3 regions of the Arthrobacter sp. RT-1 genome follow, and region 1 is predicted to be linked to each of the others. Evidence: riboswitches for the same ligand, from Rfam matches in the RefSeq annotation. Region 1 holds a riboswitch; each other region holds the start of a gene.

Region 1 (2,261 bases):
CGACAACAACCGGGGCCGGCGTGGTGGTCACGGCGGGCTTTTCGTAGGTGATGGCGATGGTGGAAGCCGCGGAGATGGGGGCTTCAACAGCGGACTCGACTTCCAGCGTCGAGGCGGAAGCGGAGTCCCGCTGGATGTTGGCATCAGCAGCGTTGGCTGCAATGCCGCTGGTCAGGACCAGGCCGGAAGCGGCGGCAATAACCGCGGCCTGGCGGCCCACGCCGCCTGCGTTATCGCCGACAGCCTTGGCAATGACGGCGATTGAGTTGGTTTTGGTGACCTCGGCGCGGTGCCGTGCGGTAGCACGAGTAGTCATCAGTTCTCTCTTTCGATTTCCTCGGGGCCTGTGGGCAGCCCGAGAGTTTTGGACGCGCCGGCATCTTGGGGGTATGTCGGCGCGCCCCGAACGGGGATGTGTGATCTAGCGAAAAACAGGGGGCAAAGAAATAGTTCCCGGGGCCGAAGCTCCCAAGAACTATTTGCCCAGGGTGTAGAAGGAGGAGGTTCCGGTGGCGGCCACGGAGTGCAGCAGCGTGCCCTGGGAAGGGTTGAGGGCGCTGATCATCATGCCGTTGCCAACGTAGATGCCCACGTGTGCGCCGCCATTCTGCATGACCAGGTCGCCCGGCTGCGGGGTGGAGGTGGGTGTCATGGCCGTCCAGGCGTTGACGCGCGGGATGCTGATGCCGGCCTGGGCGTAGACCCACTGGGTGAAGCCTGAGCAGTCCCAGCCGTTGGGGGTGGTGCCGCCCCAGACGTAGGGGCTCCCGATGCCGGTGTAGGCGATGGCCGCGAGGCCGGAGGTGGCTGCTGAGCTGGCCGCCGCCACTGCCTTTTCTGCGGTGGATGCAGTGGTGGCCGCAGCTGAATCATCGTCGGCGTCGGCTTCGTCGGCGTCGGTGGACTGGGCACGGACCGGCTCGATCTTCGGCGCAGCGATGGTGGTCACCACGGGACGCTCGAAGGAAACGGTCGCGGTGGGCTCGGCGGTGACGGCAAGGGCGGTCTGCGCGGAACCCGACTCGGTGGAAGCGGAGACACCAGCGGTGGTGTCCGCTGCAGTGGCAGGCAGCCCCATACCAAGAACAAGACCGGAAGCAGCTGCGACAACTGCTGCCTGGCGACCTACTGTCCCGGCATTGGCACTAACAGCCTTGGACATGGCATCCAAAGGGTTGGTACGAACCGTTTGTGCACGGTGGCGCGCAGAATTATGGCGTGAAGACACGAAGGTAGCCTCTCCCAATGCCTGCGAGGTGAGCTGTCGGATTCGGATGGGAGTCACCCGGCCGCGCGGCTTCCAAGGAAGCTTTGCGACTTAACCCCAAGGCCTTCATGAAGAAGGCCAGAATTGGTTCCCCCGCCCCTGCCAGACGATGAAATGCGAACGGACCTTGAGCGGTGGCAGAGCTAGGCAATCCACTCAAGAGCGTCAACTTCGGAAAAGTTGACGCGAGTTAGACGGTACAGGAGTTTTGCAGCAATGTCACATTCAGGTCACGGCTGGTAACACCCAAGTGAGACATTGCACTCATTTGACTAAAGCCAGCGCGTGGGATCGACAACTTCGCCGTTGACCTGCACCTCAAAGTGGAGATGGCAGCCGGTGGAAGCTCCGGTGGTCCCGCTCAACGCGACAACGTCGCCGCGGGAGACCGTCTGGCCTTCTGTCACATTGAAGGACGACAGGTGGTTGTAGGTGGTCTCCAGGCCGTTGCCGTGGTCCACCACAACGCGGTTTCCACCGCCGTACTGGTGCCAGCCAACAAATGTCACGGTGCCGGTGGCAGCAGCGAGGACGGAGGTGCCGCACTGTGCCACATAATCCTGGCCCCGGTGGAAGTCGCCCGAGCCGCCGGTGATGGGGCTGACACGGTAGCCGAAGGGGGATGCAGTGGACATGGTGGCGAGCGGGGCACCAAGGCTCCCGGCAGAAGCGGCGCTCGAGACGGCGCCGGCAGACTGGGCACTGAGGAGCTGCTTAAGCTTGCCGTCCGGGTCAGCCTGCGTGACAACCGCCGAGCGGCTGAAGTCAATCTGGGCTCCCGCCTCGGCTGTGACAGCCGGCTGGGGCGTAACTGCCGAGGCAGCGACAGGTGTGCCTGCGGCGTCGGTGGCCATCACGGGGCTGGTGGCCGGAACAGTCACGGTCAGCACCAGGCCGGTGGCAGCAAGGGCAATACCGGCTTTTTGGCCGATGCCGCTGGCGGAGGCAAACTCGGTGATCTGCTGGAAGGGACCCCGACGGCGGCGCGCATCAC
Region 2 (2,261 bases), on a different contig from region 1:
ACCGGCGGCCGACTGACCCCATCAGTCACAGTAGCCACATCGTTACATTTTCTTGCGATGGCGACGCTGATGCCAGCGTTCGTCGCCATGCACAGGATTCCGCCGTCCGTGCGTGCCGATCCTAGACTTGTGGCATGGGCGGGAATGGCGCACCGGCAGGAACTGGAGTGCTCCGTCCACACCCTCGCCGCCTGCGGGTCCTGGCCGCGGCGGCAGCACTGGCGACGGTACAGGCAGCGTCGGCCTGCACATCCTCCCCGGCGCCGGAGACTACCGGGGAGACACCGACTGCCACAGCAGGGCAAGGACCCATAGCTGTCGAGCTAAACCAGTCGCGGGACCAATATGGCAAGCCTGAGGTCCAGCTGCAGCTCACCAATACGTCAGACGCTGCGGTGACGCTGATCCAGGCCGAAGTCATCTCTGCCTTCTTTCAAGAAGCGATCAGCTGGATGCCCGCCGGGGATGACCTCGAACTGCCGCCCGGCCAGCCGAAAAGCCTGCCGGCGGCGCTTCCCGCTGCAACATGCGAAGGGCGCCCCTCCCCGGACGGGGAAACGGCGAAGGCCACCGTCCTCGTGACCTCACCCGGACAGTCCCGGCCGCGGCAACTGACCTTCAGCGCCTCTGATCCATTCGGGGTCCTCCGGCGCAACAATGGCGAACTCTGCCTCGCCACCGCAGTAGCCGCCGTGGCGGACATCCGCCTGGGCACGCAGCTGGAGGTGGCGCCGGACGCGCGCACCGCCGTCGTCCACCTTGTGGTGGCCCCGCACCCGGCAGCAGATAGGAAAAACCCGGACCAGGCGGCCCGGTCCCTGACCATACGGAGCATTGGCGGCACTCCCCTGCTGGCCGAAGCGCCCCGGAATCCCTGGCCGGAAAACCTCACCCTCACGGCGGGTGACGTCCCCCGTCAGTTCCCCTTGCATATCCGCCCCGCCCGCTGTGACCCGCATGCCATTGCGGAGGACAAGGTGGGCACTGTGCTGCCTCTGCAGGTCACTGTCGACGCCCGGCAGGGAGCTATCCGCGTTCCCGCAGGAGCGGTGTTACGTGCGCAACTTTATGACTTTGTTACGCGATCCTGTGCGCAGGGTTAACAAAAGCTATCAGCCGAGGTCAGCCCGGCAGCGTGCCCGACAGTCAAGACGATTGCTTAATCCGAGAGAAGGGCCTCGTATGTTATCCAAATGTGACAATCGGCTGCAGGGCGGGTTATGGTCTTTCACGTGTCCCTCCCAAGCGGGACATTCCCCTCAGCATGCCGAGCCCTGCCGCTGATACGGGATTCAATCGCTTTCCTGTTGGCAGGGACGGGGGAACCAAGTTTCCGCGGCTTTTTCAAAGCCTTGGGGTTAAGTCGATAGCGCCTCGTTCCGTTCGGGGTTGCTTTCGGCCGGGTATCTCCAACCCGAACCCGACAGCTCACCCCGCAGGCATGGGAGAGGCGATCAACCGTGTCAAAAAATTCCATCACCGCCCGTCACCGCGCGACTCCAGCCCGCTCGATCGTGCTTCAGGGTTTGGCTGTTTCCGCCAAGTCCCAGGCCCGGACGCTCGGCCGCCCGGCCCTCGCAGTTGCCGCTGCATCCGGCATTGCGTTCGGCGTCGGAGCTCCGGCCCATGCAGGCGTGACCGGCCCGGACAGCACCGAAGCCACTAACGTCCAGGCCTACTCGGCGCCCGCCGCCGCAGTTGCCGCCCCCGCAGCAGCAGCCGCCGCCAACGTCCACACCGTTGTTTCCGGTGACACCCTGGGCGCCATCTCGGCAGCCAACGGCGTCAGCCTCAACGATGTCCTCGCCGCCAACGGGCTGGACATCTCGACCATCATCTACCCGGGCGACCAGATCACCATCCCGGGCGCCGGATACGCAGCACCCGCCGCCGCTCCGGTCCAGGCCGCATCAGCTCCCGCGAACACCGGCATGAACATCTCCTACGCCTCCACCGCCCCCGCTCCGGCCCCGGCCCCGGCACCGGCTGCTCCCGTTGCCACCGGAACGGGCACCGGCGCAGCCATCCTGGCCAACGCCTACGGCCAGCTCGGCGTCCAGCAGGATTGCACCGCCATGGTGGAGAAGGCTCTCCGCGCCGTTGGCAAGTCCGTGGGCGACCTGGCCCCGGGCCAGTTCTACCAGTACGGCTCCGTGGTGGGCACCCCCGCCCCGGGTGACCTGGTGATCACTGCCGGCCACGTGGGCGTCTTCGCCGGCAACGGCCAGGTTGTCAGCGGCGGCGTTGACGGCTTCAAGACC
Region 3 (2,261 bases), on a different contig from region 1:
TTGCGGTGAGAACAAATTTCGGAGATGTCCTGGTGACCGGGCTCCCCCTCGCCGGCAAGGAAAGTACCCTCACGTCGCTGGTGTGGACCTTCGTATTCGTCTCGCTGGGGGGCCTGCTGCTGGTGGGGCTGGCCGGAACCATCCTGATCCGGCGCACCATGAAGCCGCTGGAACAGCTCTCCGAGGTGGCCACCCGGGTGTCACAGCTGCCGCTCGACGCCGGTGAGGTGGCGCTGGCGGTGCGGGTGCCGCCGTCGAACTCCAACCCCGGAACGGAAGTGGGCAGCGTTGGCCATGCGCTGAACCTCATGCTGGACAACGTGGCCAGTGCGCTGCAGGCACGGCAGAAGAGCGAGACCAAGGTGCGGCAGTTCGTGGCGGACGCGTCCCACGAGCTGCGGACCCCGCTGACCGCCATCCGCGGCTACACCGAGCTGATGCGGATGACGGAGGACTTCACGCCGGACGGCCAGAAGTCGCTGGCCAGGGTGCAGAGCCAGTCCGAACGGATGACGGCGCTGGTGGAGGACCTGCTGCTGCTCGCCCGCCTGGACGAGGGGCAACCGCTGAAACTCACCGAGGTGGACCTCACGCAGCTCGTGGTGGAGAGCGTCAGTGACGAAAAGGTGATGGCCCCCGGACACACCTGGCGCCTTGAGCTGCCCGATGAGCCGGTGGTGGTCAACGGCGATGCCTCCCAGCTGCGCCAGGTGCTGGTGAACCTGCTCTCCAACGCCCGCAAGCACACACCGTCCGGCACCACAGTGGTGACCGGCGTCGGCACCTCGCCCGAGGGTGCGGCGATCGTAACGGTAAGGGACGACGGCGGGGGTATCCCTGCCGCATTCGTGGACCATGTCTTTTCACGCTTCACCCGCGCAGACGCGGCCCGGAAAGGCTCGGGAGACCAGGCGGGAGGCTCCGCGGCCGAAGGCACCAGCGGCCTGGGCCTGTCCATCGTGCAGTCAATCGTGGAAGCCCACGGCGGCCGGGTAACGGTGACGTCACGGCCAGGCCATACGGAGTTCGCCCTGCAACTTCCACGCCTGCAGCAACAGGGGCAAGACGACGCGCCGTCGTCGTGATCTCCGTTACCTAAATGTGACTTAAGCGCTGCACTCCTGTACCGTCGATTGGGTGCGGTTCCCGTTCGGACCGCATATCCGGATGACGCCAAGCTCTGCCACTTCCCGGATCTCCCCGATTGACCAAGGCAGAGGCGGGGGACCCACCGTCCCGGGCATGTACCGCCCTGGGGTTAAGCCAGCACGTGATCTTTCCGTGTGGCCGGATGCCCTCATCCGAACCCGACAGCTAACTCCGCAGGTGTGAGAGGCGATCAATCATGTTCAAATTCCCGGTAAAACCGCGCCCGAAAAACGGCTCTGACAGCAATGCGGAGCGCCCTGAAGGCAAGAACTTCACCTTTGGCCAGCGTGCCGCAGTCCTGGCAGCGTCCTGTGCGCTGCTGGTCGGAGTAGGCGCCGCAGGCCAGGCCACCGATGCCATGACCACGGTCTCATCAAGCGCCCAGTCCACAGCGGATTCGGACGCGCAGATGAGCATCGAGAAGAGCGAGATCCGGTCCAACCCGGCCGAGTCACCCGCGCCCCCCGCGATCAACGTTGTGCCCCAGGCCGCGGAGCCGGCACCGGCCCCCGCACCCGAGCCTGCTCCGGCTGAACCTGCTCCGGCACCCGCCCCTGAACCCGCGCCCGCACCGGCACCGGCACCCGAGCCGGCTCCCGTCGTCGCGGTTAATGACCCCGCAGGTGCCCAGGCCTACGCAGCCAGCCAGCTGGCATCCTACGGCTGGGCCGCGGACCAGATGCAGTGCCTGGTGACGCTGTGGGACAAGGAATCGGACTGGACCACCACGGCCACCAACCCCAGCAGCGGCGCCTACGGCATCGTGCAGTCCCTGCCCGCCGAGAAGATGGCGAGCGCCGGGGCCGACTACCTCACCAACTACCGCACGCAGATCAACTGGGGCCTGAACTACATCCAGGAGCGTTACCAGTCCCCGTGCGGCGCGCTGAACTTCCACTACGCCAACAACTGGTACTAAGCCTGCGCTGCCGCCGTTGAAGCGGCACCAGTCTGTTGAAGCGGCCCTCTTCCGTTGAAGGGGGCCGCTTCTGTTGAAGCCCTTGTGTTGAAGCCGGTCCGGGGCCTGGTTTATTTTGAACCATGAAGTTCACCACCACCATCCAGGGCAGCGGCAATAAGACCGGCATTGAGGTTCCCGAGCATGTTGTGGA

Evidence for each region. A riboswitch is a leader RNA that binds a small molecule or an ion and turns the genes downstream of it on or off. The one in region 1 is predicted to bind cyclic di-AMP.
Region 2: another riboswitch for cyclic di-AMP. It lies ahead of DXK94_RS15955 (LysM domain-containing protein); the one in region 1 lies ahead of DXK94_RS05760 (C40 family peptidase).
Region 3: another riboswitch for cyclic di-AMP. It lies ahead of DXK94_RS21455 (hypothetical protein); the one in region 1 lies ahead of DXK94_RS05760 (C40 family peptidase).

The regions. Positions count from the first base shown of each region.
Region 1 is NZ_QRGQ01000005.1:58,820-61,080, reverse strand. Features, by position in the region: gene DXK94_RS05765 (NlpC/P60 family protein) at 1-316, opposite strand, end outside; gene DXK94_RS05760 (C40 family peptidase) at 476-1,162, opposite strand; cyclic di-AMP (ydaO/yuaA leader) riboswitch at 1,233-1,417, opposite strand; gene DXK94_RS05755 (M23 family metallopeptidase) at 1,540-2,261, opposite strand, start outside.
Region 2 is NZ_QRGQ01000024.1:64,524-66,784, reverse strand. Features, by position in the region: gene DXK94_RS15960 (hypothetical protein) at 135-1,103, shown strand; cyclic di-AMP (ydaO/yuaA leader) riboswitch at 1,288-1,457, shown strand; gene DXK94_RS15955 (LysM domain-containing protein) at 1,461-2,261, shown strand, end outside.
Region 3 is NZ_QRGQ01000036.1:8,297-10,557, reverse strand. Features, by position in the region: gene DXK94_RS17550 (HAMP domain-containing sensor histidine kinase) at 1-1,085, shown strand, start outside; cyclic di-AMP (ydaO/yuaA leader) riboswitch at 1,180-1,342, shown strand; gene DXK94_RS21455 (hypothetical protein) at 1,346-2,068, shown strand; gene DXK94_RS17540 (YdeI/OmpD-associated family protein) at 2,191-2,261, shown strand, end outside.